4 regions of the Streptomyces sp. NPDC026417 genome follow, and region 1 is predicted to be linked to each of the others. Evidence: riboswitches for the same ligand, from Rfam matches in the RefSeq annotation. Region 1 holds a riboswitch; each other region holds the start of a gene.
The links. Region 1 has a riboswitch for cobalamin ahead of nicT (Nickel transporter NicT). Riboswitches for the same ligand answer to the same signal wherever they lie in the genome.
Positions count from the first base shown of each region.

Region 2: linked by a shared signal. The riboswitch ahead of ACZ4NT_RS09875 (ribonucleoside-diphosphate reductase subunit alpha) and the one ahead of nicT (Nickel transporter NicT) in region 1 are both predicted to bind cobalamin.
Region 3: linked by a shared signal. The riboswitch ahead of ACZ4NT_RS23335 (cobalamin biosynthesis protein) and the one ahead of nicT (Nickel transporter NicT) in region 1 are both predicted to bind cobalamin.
Region 4: linked by a shared signal. The riboswitch ahead of ACZ4NT_RS32960 (CbtB domain-containing protein) and the one ahead of nicT (Nickel transporter NicT) in region 1 are both predicted to bind cobalamin.

Region 1 covers NZ_JBVHPY010000013.1:87,277-92,231, forward strand. Annotated here, with positions in the region: gene ACZ4NT_RS21240 (ATP-binding protein) at 1-323, opposite strand, end outside; gene ACZ4NT_RS21245 (cell division protein SepF) at 896-1,285, opposite strand; gene ACZ4NT_RS21250 (metalloregulator ArsR/SmtB family transcription factor) at 1,420-1,779, opposite strand; cobalamin riboswitch at 1,861-2,099, shown strand; gene nicT (Nickel transporter NicT) at 2,128-3,219, shown strand; gene ACZ4NT_RS21260 (TetR family transcriptional regulator) at 3,321-4,043, shown strand; gene ACZ4NT_RS21265 (Zn-ribbon domain-containing OB-fold protein) at 4,148-4,597, shown strand; gene ACZ4NT_RS21270 (cryptochrome/photolyase family protein) at 4,687-4,955, opposite strand, start outside.
Region 2 covers NZ_JBVHPY010000005.1:67,626-72,580, reverse strand. Annotated here, with positions in the region: gene ACZ4NT_RS09890 (DUF3311 domain-containing protein) at 1-24, shown strand, start outside; gene mctP (monocarboxylate uptake permease MctP) at 21-1,631, shown strand; gene ACZ4NT_RS09880 (GNAT family N-acetyltransferase) at 1,707-2,219, shown strand; cobalamin riboswitch at 2,273-2,431, shown strand; gene ACZ4NT_RS09875 (ribonucleoside-diphosphate reductase subunit alpha) at 2,560-4,929, shown strand; gene ACZ4NT_RS09870 (ribonucleotide-diphosphate reductase subunit beta) at 4,929-4,955, shown strand, end outside.
Region 3 covers NZ_JBVHPY010000015.1:66,872-71,826, forward strand. Annotated here, with positions in the region: gene ACZ4NT_RS23325 (inorganic phosphate transporter) at 1-1,170, shown strand, start outside; gene ACZ4NT_RS23330 (hypothetical protein) at 1,183-1,404, shown strand; cobalamin riboswitch at 1,542-1,683, shown strand; gene ACZ4NT_RS23335 (cobalamin biosynthesis protein) at 1,791-2,747, shown strand; gene ACZ4NT_RS23340 (cobyric acid synthase) at 2,744-4,252, shown strand; gene cobN (cobaltochelatase subunit CobN) at 4,249-4,955, shown strand, end outside.
Region 4 covers NZ_JBVHPY010000028.1:27,541-32,495, forward strand. Annotated here, with positions in the region: gene ACZ4NT_RS32950 (TetR/AcrR family transcriptional regulator C-terminal domain-containing protein) at 1-532, shown strand, start outside; gene ACZ4NT_RS32955 (CbtA family protein) at 619-1,398, opposite strand; gene ACZ4NT_RS32960 (CbtB domain-containing protein) at 1,424-1,645, opposite strand; cobalamin riboswitch at 1,683-1,843, opposite strand; gene ACZ4NT_RS32965 (histidine phosphatase family protein) at 1,969-2,550, shown strand; gene ACZ4NT_RS32970 (four-helix bundle copper-binding protein) at 2,625-2,990, opposite strand; gene ACZ4NT_RS32975 (DUF6479 family protein) at 3,170-3,538, shown strand; gene ACZ4NT_RS32980 (GNAT family N-acetyltransferase) at 3,966-4,469, shown strand; gene ACZ4NT_RS32985 (bifunctional o-acetylhomoserine/o-acetylserine sulfhydrylase) at 4,765-4,955, shown strand, end outside.

The DNA.
Region 1 (4,955 bases):
CGCTCGCCGACGATGCGCAGTTCGGGCTCGGCCTGCACGGCGACATCGAGCCGTACGGGTCCCTCGGGGCCATCGGCCGTGCAGCCGATACGGAATCCGCGTCGCCGCTGGGCGTCCGGGCGGGCCGTTTCGGGCACACACGCGACCGGGTCCGGGAACACCTCGCGCAGTTCGGCTCCGCCGGCGAGCCGCGCCAGTGCCTCGTACGCCTGCAGGGCGGTGGTTTTGCCGCTGCCGCTGGGGCCGGTGAAAAGGGTGAACGGACCCAGGGCGAAGGCGGCACCGCGGTGTCCGGCGAAGGCGGAGAGCCTCAGGTGGGTGATGCCCGGCCGATCCGGCCGATCCGATCGATCCGGCCGATCCGGCCCGGACTGCGGCTCGCCGGGTGCGACACGAGGCGTCTCGGCGGCACGCGGCCCGCCAGGAGACACCACCGCGGCCTCCGACCCGACGGACGAAGTCCAGGCGTCAGCCGCCCCGGCGGCAGCCCCTGCGCCACCCGCCCCGACGGACGAGGTCCCCACGCCCTCCCACCCGGCGGAAGAAGTCCCAGCGTCACCTGGAGGGGCCGGACTCGGTTCGGTGGCACGCGACGCGGCCGGGCGGTCCTCGACGGCGCCCGCCGCCGCACGCGGTGCGGGGACCCGCTCCTGGGGACCCGGCACGGGAAGCCGGTCCTGTGGGCTCCGTACGGGGTCGAGGGGCCCGCCCGGGCGTACCCCGGCGTCCGGGCGGGGTCCGGCGGGCGGCAGGGGCGGTAACGGTGGCGCGGTCATATCCGGACGGTAGGACTCCGCAGGCAGGCGAACCGTTCCACCCGCGTGACCTTCCTTCGTTCGGGGGATCACGCCCGTTGATCACGCCGCTCCGATCTCGCCGTCTCCCGGCGCCCGGCTCACAGCCCGGGAACCCCGGCCCCCTCCATCAGCCCCCGCACCTCGGTACCCGGTGGCGTCAGCAGGAAGACGTTCCGGTCGACCCGGTGCATCCCGCTCGCCAGACCGAAGACCACGCCCGTACTGAAGTCCAGTACCCGCTTGGCGACATCGGTCTCCGCGCCGGTCAGGTCGAGCAGCACGGGGATGCCCGCCATCAGCGTCTCGGCGACCTCGCGGGCGTCCGCGAACACGTTGACCCGCAGGACCACGAAGCGGCGCCGCGCCTCGGTCGGGGCCTCGGGTATCGACCGGTGGCCGACGGCTGAGGGCCAGGCGTCCCGGCCGCGCAACGGAACGACCTGGGCGAGCCCTTCCCACTGTTCATCGGTGACGTCGTGGCTGTTCACTGGCCATCCCCGCCCTGGCTCGCCATGGTTGTCTGCACCAGGCAATTCTTACGCATGGTCACCCGTTCGGCCGAACAGCGACACGGTCCGCGACAGCCCTCGTTGCCGCTCCGCGCCCGGACACACCTCCGGAATCAGGCCGTTCCCGCGGTGCAGTGCTCCAGCAGGGCGGCGGCCGGACCGTCGACCAGCCGGTAGCGCACGACACGACCCTGCCGCTCACCGGCGACCACGCCGGCGGTCCGCAGGAGCCTCAACGCCTGTGACACGGCAGGGTCGTTCATGCCGGTGGCCACGGCGAGATCGGAGACGGCGAGGGGGCCGGCCCGGTGCAGTGCCAGCAGCAGGGCGAGCCGACCGGGGTCGGCGAGCAGCGCAAAGCGGTCGGCCCAGGCGCGTACGGCCGCGGGCTCGCCGATGGCGGCGACGGCGTCGCAGACCCGGTGGCCGTCGATGGTGCGCCGGTCGGCGCGGTCGGCGGGGACGAGATGCATGGCGGCATTGTTCCAGTCGACGCCGTGTGATCTTCGATACCTGCGCAACTGTGCAGGCTTGCAGCCGTTCACGGGCGGCACCTAAGGTTGGCGGGCCGTGGTGTTCGGGAAGACCGGTGACAGCCTTTCAGGGGCTCAGTCCGGAGCGGCCCTCGCCACTGTGACCGGGGAGTTCTCGTCCCGTGCCGCCCCAGGGCGGCGCCACTGGCCGGACGGCCGGGAAGGCAGGGGCGGGCGCGTCGACCCTCCACCACGCTCGGCTTCGGCTCGCGCGGGAGGTACCCGCAAGCCAGGAGACCGGCCACGGCATCTCACGAAGTGATCCACGAGGTGCTGGAGCGTGACCGCATGACCCTGCCCACCGGGCCCACCGCCTTCCAGTGGCGGCGCGAGGACACCGTAAGGACCGCCGGACTGCTGGCGGTGATCGCCGCGCTTCACGTGGTCGCGTTCGGGGTGCTGTTCCTGCTCGTGGTGCCGGCTCACTACGAGGTGGGCTCCAAGGCGTTCGGCATCGGGCTGGGCGTCACCGCGTACACCCTGGGCATGCGGCATGCCTTCGACGCCGATCACATAGCGGCCATCGACAACACGACCCGCAAGCTGATGGCCGACGGCAAGAGGCCGGTGTCGGTGGGGTTCTGGTTCGCCCTGGGCCACTCCAGCGTGGTGGTCGTCCTGGCCGCGCTGATCGCCGGCGGCACCCAGCTGGCCGGGCGCATCATGAACGAGGGCTCTCGTACCCACCAGGTGCTCGGTGTCATGGGGACGACGGTCTCGGGCGTGTTCCTCTACCTCATCGCGGCGCTCAACCTCGTGGCACTGACGGGCATTCTGCGCGTCTTCCGGGCGATGCGGGCGGGGACGTACGACGAGAGGGCGCTCGAAGAGCACCTGGATTCCCGGGGGTTCATGAACCGGATCCTCGGCCGCTTCACCAAATCCGTCAGCAGGCCCGGCCAGATGTTCCCGCTGGGCTTCCTCTTCGGTCTCGGCTTCGACACCGCGACCGAGGTCACGCTCATGGTGATGGCGGGCAGCGGTGCGGCGGCGGGGCTGCCCTGGTACGCGATCCTGTGCCTGCCGCTTCTGTTCGCGGCGGGGATGAGCCTGTTCGACACGCTCGACGGCACCTTCATGAACTTCGCCTACCAGTGGGCCTTTTCGAATCCCGTGCGCAAGGTGTTCTACAACCTCACCATCACCGGTCTGTCGATCGCGGTGGCGTTCCTGATCGGCACCATCGAGCTGGTCGGCGTCCTGCACGACAAGCTCGCCCTGCGGGACGGGGTCACGGGCTGGATCGCCGGTCTGGACCTCGGCAACGTGGGATTCGTGATCGTCGGCCTCTTCGTGGTCGTCTGGGCCGCGGCCCTGGCCTACTGGCGGCTGGCCAGGGTCGAGCAGCGGTGGGCGGCCCGCCCCGCGGACGGCGGCTGACGTCACCAGCTGGGGACTCTCCGGCTCCGAGGTATGACACTCAGTCCCCTGATGGTCAGGCACTGAGTGTCATACACGCACGCCGATGCTAGTTTTCCGGCATGAGCGAGACATCCCGCCGAGGCTCGTCGGCCGGGGCGGGCGCCCCCAAACCGCCGATGCGAGACGCCCTGGTCGCGGCCGCGTTCCAGCTGTTCCTGGAGCGCGGGTACGAGCAGACCACGGTCGACGACATCGTGAAGCTGGCCGGGGTGGGGCGCCGTTCGTTCTTCCGGTACTTCCCGTCGAAGGAGGACGTGGTCTTCCCGGACCACGAGCGCTGCCTGGCCGAGATGACCGAGTTCCTGGAGTCCGGTTCCGGCCCGGACGACCCGGTCGAGCGGGTCTGCGAGGCGGCCCGGCTGGTGTTGCGGATGTACGCCGAGAACCCGACGTTCTCCGTGCAGCGCTACCGGCTGACGAAGCAGGTGCCCGGACTGCGGGCGTACGAGCTGTCCGTGGTCTGGCGCTACGAGCGCGCCCTCGCCGACCACCTGCGGGTCGGCCTCGCGGGCCGGCACGACGGCACCCTGCACGCCGACGTGATCGCCGCCGCCGTGGTCGCGGCCCACAACAACGCGCTGCGCTCCTGGCTCCGCGCCGACGGCAAGGGGGACGCCGACGAGCGGGTGGACCGGGCCCTGCGCTACGTGCGCCGCACCTTCGGCTCGGACGGCTCGCCCGGCGGTGCGCAGGACGAGGAGGACGTGGTGATCGTCGTCTCCCGGCGCGGCGTCCCCATGTGGCGGGTGATCCGGGAGATCGAGTCCGCCTGGGCCGATTGAGGGTACGGAGTGCCTTTACGACTGGCACTCAGTGCCATACCCTGTGGCTCGTGCACGGCGATCCGAGCACATCAGATTCCGGCCGAGTGCAGGGAGATGACATCGTGTTCCACCCGGGAATCGGGATCGCGGCGGACGTGCTGGACGCCGACACGCCCGAGAACAACGCCACCGCGCCCGCCGAGACCGGCGCCCCCGCACGGGCCGGTACGCGGGGCGAGGAGCCGCTCGCCTTCCAGCGCTGCCGCTGGTGCGGGACCACCATGTTCCACCGGCTGCTCTGTCCGGTCTGCGCGTCGAGCGACCTGCGCACCGAGCGCAGCCAGGGCATGGGCATCGTGCGCCGCACGACGGTGGTGCGCCGCAACACCCCCGGCGCGCGCAACGTCTCCCTCATCGAGATGGCGGAGGGCTTCACGGTCCGCGGCCGGGTGAAGGGTCCGTTCATCGCGATCCACCCGGGCGGCCGGGTCCGCCTCACCGTCGCCGAGGACCCGGTCCGCGGCGAGCCGGTCTTCGAACTGTGCGACGACCCGTACGGGTTGCGCCACTGACCACGTCGCGACCCGGTCCCCGAGCCCGCGCGGACGTCCCTGGTACCCGCGGCCTCCCGCACCGCTGAGCCGGCCGTCCCGCCGACCGCTCAGTCCCGGCGATCCCGCTCCTGCTCCAGCAGTTCGTCGAGGTCGCGGAGGCGGTCCAGTCCGCGTACCGCCTGCGTCATCCGCGCGTTGTGCTCGAAGCGGTCCCGGTGGCGGTGCAGGAGGTTCCAGTAGCCGGCGGTGAAGGGGCAGGCGTCCTCACCGACCCGCACGGACGGCTTGTACCGGCAGGGGCCGCAGAAGTCGCTCATGCGGTCGATGTACGCCCCGCCGGACGTGTAGGGCTTGGTGGTCATGCGGCCCCCGTCCG
Region 2 (4,955 bases), on a different contig from region 1:
CAGGACGGGGGTGCGTCGAAGTGAAGGACGGCGTGAACGGAGTCGCCCTGGGCGTCTTCATCTTCTTCTTCCTGGCCGTCACGGTCATGGGGTTCCTGGCCGCGCGCTGGCGCAAGGCCGACAACGAGCACAGCCTCGACGAATGGGGCCTGGGCGGCCGGTCGTTCGGCACCTGGGTGACCTGGTTCCTGCTCGGCGGCGACCTCTACACGGCGTACACCTTCGTGGCCGTACCCGCGGCGATCTACGCGGCGGGCGCGGCCGGCTTCTTCGCCGTGCCGTACACCATCCTCGTCTACCCGCTGATCTTCACGTTCCTGCCGCGGCTGTGGTCGGTCTCGCACAAGCACGGCTATGTGACGACCTCGGACTTCGTGCGCGGACGCTTCGGCTCCAAGGGCCTGTCCCTGGCGGTGGCCGTGACCGGCATCCTCGCCACGATGCCGTACATCGCGCTCCAGCTCGTGGGCATCCAGGCGGTGCTGGACGTGATGGGCGTCGGCGGCGGCGAGAACACCAACTGGTTCGTGAAGGACCTGCCGCTGCTGATCGCCTTCGGCGTGCTGGCCGCCTACACGTACTCCTCGGGTCTGCGGGCGCCCGCCCTGATCGCGTTCGTGAAGGACACCCTGATCTACATCGTGATCGCGGTGGCCATCATCTACATCCCGATCAAGCTCGGCGGGTTCGACGAGATCTTCAAGGCGGCCGGCGACAAGTACACCGCCGCCGGAGCGGGCGGGGTCGTGCCCGCCGAGGCCGGACAGTGGACGTACGCCACGCTCGCGCTCGGTTCGGCGCTCGCGCTGTTCATGTACCCGCACTCGATCACGGCGACGCTGTCCAGCCGCAGCCGCGAGGTGATCCGGCGCAACACCACGATCCTGCCGCTGTACTCCCTGATGCTGGGCCTGCTCGCCCTGCTCGGGTTCATGGCGATCGCGGCCGGGGTGAAGGTGCAGAACGGGCAGCTGGCGATCCCGCAGCTGTTCGAGACGATGTTCCCCGACTGGTTCGCGGGCGTGGCCTTCGCGGCCATCGGCATCGGCGCGCTGGTGCCGGCGGCGATCATGTCGATCGCCGCGGCGAACCTGTTCACCCGCAACATCTACAAGGACTTCATCAAGCCGGACGCGACCCCCAAGGAGGAGACGCGTGTCTCCAAACTGGTCTCGCTGCTGGTGAAGGTGGGGGCGCTGGCCTTCGTCCTCACCATGGACAAGACCGTCGCCATCAACTTCCAGCTGCTGGGCGGCATCTGGATCCTGCAGACGTTCCCGGCGCTGGTCGGCGGTCTGTTCACCCGCTGGTTCCACCGCTGGGCGCTGCTCGCGGGCTGGGCGGTCGGCATGGTGTACGGCACCCTCGCCGCGTACGGGGTCGCCTCCCCGACCCAGGCGCACTTCGGCGGCAGCTCGAAGGAGATCCCCGGCATCGGGGAGATCGGCTACATCGGTCTGACGGCCTTCGTGCTGAACGTCGTCGTGACGGTCGTGCTCACCTTCGTGCTGCGGGCCGTCAAGGCCCCCGACGGCGTGGACGAGACCTCGCCGCAGGACTACACGGCGGACGCCGGTGACCCGGGTGTCCAGGTGGAACTGCCGCCGGCCACGGCGGGTGCCACCCCCTGACCGAGTCGCGTACGACGGAGGGCCGCCGGGAAATCCGGCGGCCCTTCGTCGTGCCCGTCCGGCAGACTCGCCCGCATGGACATCCTCATCAGGAAGGCCCGGCCCGAGGAGTACGAGACGCTCGGGGAGATCACCGCGCAGGCCTATCTCGGCGACGGCCTGCTCGACTTCGGGGCGAGCGACGGCTATCTGGTGCACCTGCGGGACGTCGCGCGGCGCGCCGCCGCGGCCGAGGTCCTGGTCGCCGCGGACCGGGACGGCCGGGTGCTCGGCGGCGTGACCCACGTGCCGTCGGCCGACAGCGCCCTCGCCGAACTCGCGCGCCCCGGCGAGGCCGAGATCCGGATGCTCGCCGTCGCCCGCGAGGCGCGCGGACGAGGGGCGGGCGAGGCCCTGGTGCGCGCCTGCGTCGACCGGGCGCGGGCCACCGAGGGGTGCGTCGGCGTCGTGCTCTCCACCCAGCGCACCATGCACGCCGCGCACCGCATCTACGAACGGCTCGGCTTCACCCGGGCCCCCGCACGCGACTGGAACCCGGTCCCGGAACTCGACGACATCCTGCTGCTGACTTACGAACTGACGCTCTGACAGCTGCTGTTCCGGGCACCGGCTGACACCCTCCGAAGCCGACACGACACAACATGTGGGGGTGCGTCGGCGGCCCGGCACAAGATGTATGCTCATGCTCGCTGTCGCCGCAGGGGAATCCGGTGCGAATCCGGAACTGTCCCGCAACGGTGTACCTGTGCGCGACCCCGCACACGGTCAGTCCGAGGACCTGCCGACAGTGCGCCCGGTCCGTCCGGTCCGGGTGCCCAGACGTCCGGGCCTCGTGGAGTGGGCCGGTGGACGCACGCGTGCCCGTGCGGGGTGACGTGTGCCCCGCTGCCCTCCCGAAGGCCCCGTGCCGAGCGAGGGAGAGCCCCACGTGACCATCGCGCCAGCCGATCCGGCAGCAGCGACACCGTCCGCCACTCAGGCGGAGCCGGACGGTCCCGGTGCCGCGTTGCTGCGGACCCTGACCGACCTCACCGCGGACCTCCCCGACGCCGACCCCGGCCGGGTAGCCGCCGCCGCGCTGCGGGGCCGGTCCGCGCACGCGGACGAGGCGGAGCTGCGCGAGCTGGCCACGGAGGCCGCGGCCGGGCTCATCTCCGAGGACCCCGCCTACTCACGGCTGGCCGCCCGGCTGCTGACGCTCGCCATCGCCGCCGAGGCCGCCTCCCAGGGCGTCACGTCCTTCTCGGGATCGGTCGCCGTCGGGCACCGGGAGGGGCTGATCGCGGACCGCACCGCCGAGTTCGTCCGCCTGCACGCACCGCGCCTCGACGCGCTCGTCGACGTCGCGGGCGACGACCGCTTCGGCTACTTCGGCCTGCGCACGCTGCACAGCCGCTACCTGCTGCGGCACCCGATCACCCGGCGCGTGATCGAGACCCCCCAGCACTTCATGCTGCGCGTCGCCTCCGGTCTCGCCGAGGACGACACCTCCCGCGCCGTCGACGAAGTGGCCGCGCTCTACGGGCTGATGAGCCGGCTCGACTACCTGCCCTCCTCCCCCACGCTCTTCAACTCCGGCACCCGCCACCCGCAGATGTCGTCCTGCTACCTCCTCGACTCCCCGCTGGACGAGCTGGACTCGATCTACGACCGCTACCACCAGGTGGCCCGCCTCTCCAAGCACGCCGGCGGCATCGGCCTCTCCTACTCCCGCATCCGCTCCCGCGGTTCGCTGATCCGGGGCACGAACGGGCACTCCAACGGCATCGTCCCGTTCCTCAAGACGCTGGACGCCTCCGTCGCCGCCGTGAACCAGGGCGGCCGGCGCAAGGGCGCCGCGGCGGTCTACCTGGAGACCTGGCACTCCGACATCGAGGAGTTCCTGGAGCTGCGCGACAACACCGGTGAGGACGCCCGCCGTACGCACAACCTGAACCTCGCGCACTGGATCCCGGACGAGTTCATGCGGCGGGTCGACGCGGGCGGTACGTGGTCGCTGTTCTCGCCGGCGGACGTGCCCGAGCTGGTCGACCTGTGGGGCGAGGAGTTCGACGCCGCGTACCGCAGGGCCGAGGAGGCCGGCCTCGCGAGGAAGACGATCCCGGCGCGCGACCTGTACGGCCGGATGATGCGCACCTTGGCGCAGACCGGCAACGGCTGGATGACCTTCAAGGACGCCGCCAACCGCACCGCCAACCAGACGGCGGAGCCGGGCCACACCGTGCACTCGTCGAACCTGTGCACGGAGATCCTGGAGGTCACGGACGACGGGGAGACCGCCGTCTGCAACCTCGGCTCGGTGAACCTCGGCGCGTTCGTGGCCGACGGGGGCATCGACTGGGAACGGCTGGACGAGACCGTCCGCACGGCCGTGACCTTCCTCGACCGGGTCGTGGACATCAACTTCTACCCGACCGAGCAGGCGGGCCGCTCCAACGCCCGCTGGCGCCCGGTCGGCCTGGGCGCGATGGGCCTGCAGGACGTCTTCTTCAAGCTGCGGCTGCCCTTCGACTCCCCGGAGGCCGAGCAGCTCTCCACCCGGATCGCCGAGCGCATCATGCTGGCCGCCTACGAGGCCTCCGCGGACCTCGCCGAGCGCAACGGCCCGCTCCCCGCCTGGCAGAAGACCCGCACGGCCCGCGGTGTCCTGCACCCCGACCACTACGACACCGAGCCGGCCTGGCCGGAGCGCTGGGCGGCCCTGCGCGAGCGCATCGCGGCCGTCGGCATGCGCAATTCCCTGCTCCTCGCCATCGCCCCGACCGCGACCATCGCCTCCATCGCGGGCGTCTACGAGTGCATCGAGCCGCAGGTCTCCAACCTGTTCAAGCGCGAGACGCTGTCGGGCGAGTTCCTCCAGGTCAATTCCTACCTGGTGGACGAGCTGAAGCGGCTCGGCGTGTGGGACGCGCAGACCCGGGAGGCGCTGCGCGAGTCGGGCGGCTCGGTGCAGGGCTTCACCTGGGTGCCGCAGGACGTCCGCGACCTGTACCGCACCGCGTGGGAGCTGCCGCAGCGCGGCCTCATCGACATGGCCGCGGCCCGGACGCCGTACCTGGACCAGGCCCAGTCGCTGAACCTGTTCCTGGAGACGCCGACCATCGGCAAGCTCTCCTCGATGTACGCGTACGCCTGGAAGTCGGGACTGAAGACGACGTACTACCTGCGGTCCCGTCCGGCGACCCGCATCGCCCGCGCCGCCCGGGCGCAGACCCCCGTCCCCGTGCAGGCGGCCCCCGACGAGGACGCCGTCGCCTGCTCCCTTGAGAACCCCGAGTCCTGCGAGGCCTGCCAGTAATGTCCAGCACCCAGAATCTGCTCGAC
Region 3 (4,955 bases), on a different contig from region 1:
AACGCGATGGCGACGACCATCTCGACCGGCGCTCTGAAGCCCAAGACGGCGGTGGCGATGTCCGCCGCGCTGAACCTCGTCGGCGCCTTCCTCTCGGTGGAGGTCGCCAAGACGATCTCCGGCGGCATCATCAACGAAGAGGGCATCCGCACCGAGGTCATATTCGCGGCGCTCGTCGGCGCCATCCTGTGGAATCTGCTGACCTGGCTCCTGGGTCTGCCCTCCAGCTCCTCCCACGCACTCTTCGGCGGCCTCATCGGCGCCGCGGTCATGTCGGCCGGCTGGTCGTCGGTGAACGGCTCGACCGTCGTCACCAAGGTCCTCATCCCCGCGGTCGCCGCGCCGATCGTGGCCGGTCTCGCCGCGATGCTGGCGACCCGCCTGACGTACAAGATCGGCAACCGCGCCGACGAGAAGGCGACGGCCAAGGGCTACCGCGCCGGCCAGATCGCCTCGGCTGGCCTGGTCTCGCTCGCCCACGGCACGAACGACGCGCAGAAGACGATGGGCATCATCACCCTCGCCCTGGTCACCGGCGGCGTGCTCGCGCCGGGTTCCAACCCTCCCACCTGGGTCATCGTGTCGGCCGGCATGGCCATCGCGCTCGGCACCTACCTGGGCGGCTGGCGCATCATCCGCACCATGGGCAAGGGCCTCACCGACCTCGCGCCGCCGCAGGGCTTCGCCGCCCAGACCAGCGCCGCCACGGTCATCCTGGCCTCCTCGCACCTGGGCTTCTCGCTCTCCACCACCCAGTCCTGCTCCGGCGCGGTCATGGGCTCGGGCCTCGGCCGCAAGGGCGGAGTCGTCCGCTGGTCGACCGCGACCCGGATGTTCGTCGCCTGGGGCCTGACCCTGCCGGCCGCCGGCCTCGTCGGCGCCGGCGCCGAGTTCCTCACCCAGCAGGGCACCTGGGGCATCGTCGCGACGGGCGTGCTGCTCGTCGCCGGCGCGGGTGTCATCTGGACGCTCTCCCGCCGCCAGCCGGTCACCATGGACAACGTGAACGAGGCCGACGCCGAGCCCGCGGGCGTCGTGACCACCGCGATCGCCGCGGTCACCCCGCCGCCGGCCGGTCCGGTCGCCACGGCCGACCTCGCTCTGGCGGCCACCATCCCGGCCCCGGACCCCGGCCCCTCCACCGAGCCCACCCGCCCGGCCACGGTCTAAGGAACGAACAGCATGCACATCGACTGGGCAGCCCTCGGCTCCGTCTTCGGAGTCAGCCTCGTGGTCACCGTGGCCCTCGTCGGCCTCTTCACCCTGGGCATCGTCGGCCTCTCCAAGCGCGAGTCGGCAACGGCGCAGGGCGGTTCCGCCGCCCTGGCGGTCACCGGCGCGTACGCCTGCTTCGCCGCCTGCGCAGCGGCGGTGGCGTACGGGATCTACCTGATCGTCGCCTGACGGTCGGACAGAACCGGCAAACACCGAACAACACGGCATCACTTCACGTGGGGTGCGGGACGGATCACCGTCCCGCACCCCACGCGTGTGTGGGCCTTCGCACACTCTCCCTCCGCAGGTCAACAGCAAGTTGACGGCTGTTCTGAGGCCGTGGTGGACTGCCGGAGCCAAGTACGGCGGCAAGGAGAGGAAGCCGGTGCGAATCCGGCGCGGTCCCGCCACTGTGACCGGGGAAGGAAGTCCCCGGGAGCCAGGAACTCTCACCGCCGGTCTCTTCGAACCAGGGCGCGGACACCCTGAGTGAGGACATATCGCCATGCGCGGCTGCCCGTTGCGGGTCCTGTTGGGTACGAGGGTTCTACTTCACTCCACGGCGGGCTGACCCCGTGCGTGCCGATCGCGTCTTCGCGTACGGCGCCGCCGCCGGCCTCCTCGGCGACCTGCTCCTCGGCGACCCCCGCCGCGGGCACCCGGTCGCCGCGTTCGGCCGGGCCGCGGGCGCCGTGGAACGCGTGCTGTGGCGGGACCACCGCGGGTGGGGCGCGCTGCACACCGCCGTCTGCGCGGGCGGTGCCGCCGGACTCGCCGCGCTGGCGAGCCGCCGCGTGCGCTCCTCCCCCACCGCCTCCGTCGCCCTGACCGCCGCGGCCACCTGGGCCGTCGTCGGGGGCACCTCCCTGGGCCGGGAGGCCCGGGCCGTCGGCGGTGCGCTGGCGGCCGGGGACGTCGACGTCGCCCGCGAGCGGCTGCCCCACCTGTGCGGGCGGGACCCGCAGGCGCTGGACGCCGACGGGATCGCCCGGGCCGTGGTCGAGTCCGTCGCCGAGAACACCTCCGACGCCGTCGTGGGCGCCCTCGTCTGGGGCGCCGTCGGCGGCGTGCCCGGCCTCGTCGCGTTCCGGGCCGTGAACACGCTGGACGCCATGGTCGGGCACAAGTCCGCCCGCCACCGCCGCTACGGGTGGGCCTCGGCCCGGCTCGACGACGTCGCGGGCTGGCCGGGGGCCCGGCTGACCGCCGCGCTCGCGGCCGTCGCCGGGGGTGACCCGCGCGGTGCGGTACGGGCCTGGCGCGCCGACGCCGGCCGGCACCCGAGCCCCAACGCCGGTCCCGTGGAGGCCTCGTTCGCGGGGGCTCTGGGGGTCCGGCTGGGCGGCACGCTCTCGTACGGCGGCAGGGTCGAGCACCGGCCCGTGCTGAACGGCGCGGGGCGCGCCGTCCGGGTCCACGACATCGAACGGGCCGTACGGCTGTCGCGACGCGTGAGCGGGCTCGCGCTGGGCGTCTGCGTCGCCGGGCGGCTGCTCATCGGGAAGGCCGGGACAAGGGGGGCCGGGGCATGAGTGGCGGACTGCTGATCGCGGGCACCACCTCCGACGCGGGCAAGAGCGTCGTGACCGCCGGGATCTGCCGGTGGCTGGTGCGCCAGGGTGTGAAGGTCGCGCCGTTCAAGGCGCAGAACATGTCCCTCAATTCGTTCGTCACGCGCGAGGGAGCCGAGATCGGGCGGGCGCAGGCCATGCAGGCGCAGGCGGCCCGCGTCGAGCCGACCGCGCTCATGAACCCGGTGCTGCTCAAGCCCGGCAGCGACCGCAGCAGTCAGGTCGTGCTCATGGGGAAGCCGGTGGGCGAGATGAGTGCGCGCGGCTACCACGGGGGCCGTCAGGAGTCGCTGCTCGGGACCGTGCTGGAGTGCCTGGCCGCATTGCGGGGCACGTATGACGCGGTGATCTGTGAGGGGGCCGGCAGTCCTGCCGAGATCAATCTGCGGCGCACCGACATCGTGAACATGGGCATCGCCAGGAACGCCCGGCTCCCGGTGCTGGTCGTCGGCGACATCGACCGCGGGGGCGTGTTCGCCTCCTTCTTCGGAACGGTGGCCCTGCTGTCGCCCGAGGACCAGGAACTCGTCGCCGGCTTCCTGGTGAACAAGTTCCGCGGCGACGTCTCCCTGCTGGAGCCGGGGCTCGACATGCTGCACGGCCTCACCGGCCGGCCCTCGTACGGCGTCCTGCCCTTCCGGCACGGCCTCGGCATCGACGAGGAGGACGGGCTGCGGGTCTCCCTGCGCGGGACCGTCAGGGAGTCCGCGGTGGCGCCGCCGGTCGGCGAGGACGTCCTGCGGGTGGCCGTGTGCGCCGTCCCGCTGATGTCCAACTTCACGGACGTCGACGCCCTCGCCGCCGAACCGGGGGTCGTCGTGCGGTTCGTGGACCGGGCCGAGGAGCTCGCCGACGCGGACCTGGTCGTCGTACCGGGCACCCGGGGCACGGTGAAGGCCCTGGAGTGGCTGCGGGAGCGGGGGCTGGCGGACGCGATCGCCCGGCGGGCCGCCGAGGGCCGGCCCGTGCTGGGGATCTGCGGCGGTTTCCAGGTGCTCGGGGAGCACATCGAGGACGACGTCGAGTCGCGGGCCGGTCATGTCGACGGGCTCGGACTGCTGCCCGTACGCGTGCGGTTCGCGCGCGAGAAGACCCTGACGCGGCCCGTCGGCGAAGCGCTCGGCGAACCCGTCGAGGGCTACGAGATCCACCACGGCGTCGCCGAGGTCACCGGCGGCGACCCCTTCCTGGACGGCTGCCGGGTCGGCTCCGTCTGGGGCACGCACTGGCACGGCTCCCTGGAGTCGGACGGGTTCCGGCGGGCCTTCCTGCGGGAGGTGGCGGCCGCCGCGGGCCGCCGCTTCGTGCCGGCCGACGACACGTCGTTCGCCACGCTGCGCGAGGAGCAGCTGGACCTGCTCGGCGATCTGATCGAAGAACACGCGGACACGGACGCGCTGTGGCGGCTCATCGAGTCGGGCGCTCCGACAGGACTGCCTTTCATCCCACCGGGAGCACCCGCATGAGCACAGTGTTGTTGTTGTCGACCGCCGACACGGATCTGCTGGCGGCGCGCGCCTCCGGTGCTTCGTACCGGATCGGCAATCCGAACCGGGTCGACGTCGCCGAGGAGCTGCCCGTGCTCGTCGCGGGCGCGGACATCGCCGTCGTACGCCTGCTGGGCGGCAAGCGGGCCTGGGAGGAGGGGCTCGCCGCGCTGCGGGCGTCGGGCATCCCGACCGTGCTGCTCGGCGGGGAGAGCGTGCCCGACGCGGAGTTGATGGCCGAGTCGTCCGTGCCGGCCGGTGTCGTCGCGGAGGCGCTGCGCTATCTCGTCGAGGGCGGCCCGGAGAACCTGACCGAACTCACCCGGTTCCTCTCCGACACCGTGCTGCTCACGGGTGAGGGGTTCGAGGAGCCGCGGAAGACGGCCGAGTACGGCGTGCACGGCGAGCGGGAGCTCACCGACGGCCGCCCCACGGTGGGTGTGCTCTTCTACCGGGCGCACGAGCTGTCCGGGAACACGGCCTTCGTCGACACCCTCTGCGACGCGATCGAGGCGCGTGGCGCCAACGCCCTTCCGGTGTTCTGCGGTTCGCTGCGCGGTGCGGACCCGGGGCTGTACGAGATCCTCGGGAAGGCCGACGCGCTGGTCGCGACCGTGCTGGCGGCGGGCGGCGCGCACGCCTCCGAGGCCTCGGCGGGCGGTGACGAGGAGGCCTGGGACAT
Region 4 (4,955 bases), on a different contig from region 1:
TCGTGCCTGCATCGCCGCGGCGGCGCTGGCACTGATCGACGTCAACGGACTGCGCGCCTTCTCGATGCGCAAGCTCGGAGCGGGTCTCGGCGTGGACCCGATGGCGGCGTACCGCTATTTCAAGGACCAGGAAGCGCTCTTCGACGGTGTCGCCGAACTCCTCCTCGGCGAGGTCGACTTCGAGTCGCTGCCCTGGGACGGCTCCTGGCGGGCGGTGGCCGGCCAGTACTGCCGGCGGCTGCGCAGCGCGCTGCTGGGCCACCCGCACGCCGTCGCCGTGTTCGCGACGCATCCGGTGCGCTCACGGGCGGCGACGGATGCCTGCGCACGCCTCACCGGTCATCTCGCCGCGGCGGGCTTCGGCACCGTCCAGGGCGGCCGGATCACCCACAGCCTGCGCGAGTTCACCGTCGGACACGCCCTGAGCGTCGCGGCGATGCCCCGGGGCGGGGAGGCGGCCGGCGACGATCCCTCGGAGCGGTTCGAGACGGGGCTCACCGCGATGCTGGACGGATTCGAGCGACTGCTCTGACGAGGAGCGCCGCCTCGCGCAACGGGCCGTCCGCAGACGGGAGGGCGGGTCCCGGTCGACCGGGACCCGCCCTGTTCTCCGCACGCTCAGGGAGCCACGGGAGCCGCCGGAACGGCCGCCGCCTTGTCCTCCGTGCCCTGCGCGGTGGCCTTCGCGGGCGCCAACAGGCGCTCGGCCAACACGCCGAAGACGAGCCCGAAGGTGGTCCACAACGCCAGCTGGATCGTCAGTGCCGCCAGACGGAACTGCCACAGCAGGGTGCCCGAGAAGTCCTTCGGCACCTCGTCGACCGCCGGGAGGAACGCGTAGGCGAGGCCCACGAGAAGGACGAAGAAGGCACCGGCGGCCAGCGTGGCGTTCCAGTTGCCCAGCCGCGGCGCGAGGCGCTTGCCGAGGATCACGGTCGCGACGGCCAGCAGCACGCTGAGCACCATCATCAGGAAGTAGAGCGTCGTGCGTGTGCCGATGGTGTCGGCGTCACCGACGGACGGCGGATTGGCCGGGTACTTGAGGAACGGCACGACGTACACCGCGAGCAGACCCGCCGTCGACAGCAGCAGCGCACTCGCGCGCGGCCCGAACCGGCCGATGCGTCCGAGGGCGAAGCAGTAGGCGAGGGCCGCGATGCCGCCGAAGGCGATGCCGTACACGAGCACACCGGTGGCCAGGCCTCCGGTGGACTGCATCGTGCGGGTCACCACCTCCACGCCGTGTTCGTGGTGGTGCGCGTGCGACTCCTCGTAGGCGATGGCGGCGTCCACCCGGGACTCACCGAGGAAGTACGCCACGACCAGGGCGAGCAGGCCGGCGGCGAGACCCGCCAGCATGCCGCGCACCAGGAGATTTCTGACTGTTGCTGAGTTCATCGACTCGTACGCTTCCTTGTCGCCGTCAGTGGCAGGGGAAGCCGAGCAGGTGGCGGGCGTCGTGCACCCATTCGTGAACGTTCTCGCCGGAGACGAGGGCGGTGGCGCCCTGTTCGGCACCGACGAAGTAGAGCAGGACCAGCATCAGGATGCCGAAGAAGACCGCCCAGGGAGCGATCGCGCCGATCGGCAGCTTCGCGGGAACGGCGGTGGGGGTGACGCTCGGCTGAGCGACGGACTGCGCCATGTGGCAGGACCTCCTGGGGAACTCGCGTCCCATCGTGGTGGTGCACAGGACGACGGCTGCGGGTCTGACTTGCCCGGCCTCCACCGCCCCTGGAGGGAGCGGCTGTTGCCGGGCTTACAGTGGCGCGACCGTGCCGGACTCTCACCGGGCTTCCGCCGTACCGTCGTCAATATCGTCGAGACCGTACCGCGAAGCGGAGGTCCGGCCAAGGGCGCACGGGAGGCGCCGCGTGCGCCCCACGTGCCGGGTTTACCGTCAACTCACTTCCCACATACGGGTTTTGAGGCCGGGTACGGACGCAATCGACTCATGAAAGCAGGTTCATGACCACGCGAGTGACCTTGATCTCAGCCGCGTCGAGCACCGCGCTGCGCGAGGCCCGTTTCGACGACGGCTGCTCCCTCGACGCCGGTGGGCTGCGGCTCGCGAGGGCCGCCGCGGGCACGCTCCCGGCGGTGCGCGAACCGTGGGTCTCCCCCAGCGTGCGCTGCCGGGAGACCGCCGCCGCGCTCGGGCTGGACGCCGTCGAGGTGACGGAACTGGCCGGTCTCGACGTGGGACGGTGGCGCGGCGCGACCTTGGACGAGGTGGGCGGGCGGGAGCCGGAGGCGGTCGTGCGGTGGCTGGCGGACCCGGAGTGCGCTCCGCACGGCGGGGAATCGGTCCGTGAGTTCTGCGACCGGGTCGCCCGCGGGCTGGCCACGGCCGGCCGCACCGGGGGGCGCGTGGTCGCCGTCGTGGAGCCGGAGGTCGTGCGGGCGGCGCTGGTGAGGGCTCTCGGAGCACCCGAGGCGGCGTTCTGGCGGGTCGACGTGCCGCCGCTGACCGCCACGGAACTCAGCGGCCGCTCGGACCGCTGGAACGTCCGGCCCGGGCGCCCGCTGCCCGGTGCTGATCCCGGCTGAGCAGGCGCGCCGCCGGTCCGCACCTCGCCGTCGCAGGCGGCGCCGGTGGCGACGGTCCCCGGACCGCGGGCGTGTCAGCGCAGGGTGGCCATGAAGTCCATGCACGCCTGGGCGCACTCGCGGCAGGCCTTCGCGCTGTCCTCCGCGCCGGGGTGGTCGTCGAAGACGTCGGCGGACTCCAGACAGACGTCCCGGCACCAGGCGAGCTGGACGCGCATGCCCGCTTCGTCCATGCCGTTCTGCTCGGAGAGCATCCGGCACGTCGCGTCGCACACCTCCGCGCACATGATGCCCTTGCGGCGTACGAGTTCCTGCTCTCTCGGCCCGTCCGGATCCGTGAGGCTCGCGCGCAGCGCGCACGTCCGCGCACACTCCGTACACGCCTGGGCGCACGTGAACCGGTCCTCAAGGAACCGGAAGAGCTCCTGCTCGGATGTCATTGAGGTCACACGGTCCGGGTTGCCGCGCCGGCCCCGGTCAAACCCGGCGCCCGCCGCCCGTGCGGAACCCGGTGTCCGCGGAAGCCGCGGGTGCGGAGTGCGGCGCTCCCGGAGGGCCCGGTTCGTGTGTGGCCCGAGGGGTACTCGCGCGCCAGGAACACTCAAGGGACGGATGCGCCATGAGCACACTTGGATACGACGTGGCGGCGAATCACGGTCTCGTGGCCGGCTTCGCACCGGTGGTGATCGGTCTGGTCGTCGTGGCTCTGCTGGGCGGCGCCATGTGGATGGGCAGCCGGGTGCGCCGCGAGGAGCCCCCGCGGCCGCGGGCCGACGAGCAGCCGAAGCTCCCCGAGGGCGGGCCGGTGTTCGAGGTGACCGAGAACCGCGAACCCGACGAGGTGCCTCGCAGCGACGAGCGCCTGACCCCGTACCAACTGGCGGCGCACGGCAACATCGCGTCCAAGCCGAGCCAGGACCGGACTCGGCAGCGGTGGAGTCACGGCTCCAGCGGCTCCTTCGGCGGCGGCGGCTCGGGCTCCCACTAGGAGCCGCCCCACCCGGCCGGCCCCGGCGGGCCTCCCGGCCCGTGACCGGGCCTGCCGCCGCCGCACGCGGCCCGCAGCAGACCCGCCGGCGTCGTCGCGACGGCCGGCTGCGGGCGTACCCGGGACGCCGCCGCGGCGCGCTCCGGGCGCGGTCACGCCGCCGTGCGCCGTCCGCACCGGGATCGTGGCGCGGGCGGGTGCGTTCGGCATGCGGGCGCGTGCCGCCGACGGGGGTCGGTGGCGGGCCCGCGGTCGGCCGAACCGGCAGGCAGGTCCACCCGCGCCCGTCACGAAGGCGCCTTCACGAACGCACTGTTTCCGTTCTGCGAACAACGGGCCGTCGGGGAGGACACGCGTCCTCGGCCGGGGTGACCATGCAGGGGCACGGGCGCACGCACCCCGCGCCCTCCTCCCCGCAAGGAAGCACATGAGCCTGCCGTCCGCGACCCTCCAGTGGAGATCCGTCAGCTGGGACGCCGCCGCGGCGGTCCGGCTGCGGGAGCTGATGTCCGCCGAACTGGCCCCCCGCTACGCCCCTGTCGAGCACCGTCGGGTCCGCGCCCCCCAGCCGTCGGCGGACGAGATCGTCGTCACCTGGGTCGCCTACGCGGACGGCGTCCCCGTGGCGACCGCCTCACTCCGCAGACTCCCGGACCGGCACGAGGTCAAGCGGCTTTTCGTCCACGGCGAGCACCGCCGCCGGGGCCTCGCCGGAGCGGCGCTGCGCGCGGTGGAGTCGACGGCCCTCGGGCTCGGCATCGAGCGGCTGTGGCTCCAGACGGGCGCGCTCCAGCCGGAGGCCCGGGCGCTCTACGTACGGGAGGGATGGGAGCGGGTCCGGCCCTACCCGCCGTACGACCGCAACCCGTTGAGCGTCTGCTTCAGCAAGGCGCTCGTCCCGGTCCCCGGCGCTCCGGCCGATGTCGTCTGAACACGCGGGGGCGTCCGCGACAACCACGTCCCGCCCCGCCGCCGGACGGGAGCCGGCCGGCCGGGGCCCCCTCCCCCGCCGCGCGACCGTGCTCGTGACCCGTCGCCATGTCGACCACATGCGTGCCACCACCACCGCCTGTACCGGCGCGAGCTGACCGTCCGCTCCGGCACCGGGACGGTCCCGGACTCCGTCCGCACCCGTGCCGCCCTTCATCTCGGCGGGCCCGGCACGCATCCGTGCCCGCCCCGCACCCGTACACGCCGCGCCCTTCCACGCCGCACAAGGGAGAACCATGAGCCAGCCGATCGACTCAGTCACCGCAGGTCACACCCCCGAGGAGGAGCCCGCGGGGCCCGACACCTCGGCCTGGTCCTTCGAAACGAAGCAGGTCCACGCCGGTGCCGTGCCCGACCCGGCGACCGGGGCGCGGGCGGTGCCGATCTACCAGACGAGCTCCTTCGTCTTCCGCGACACCCGGCACGC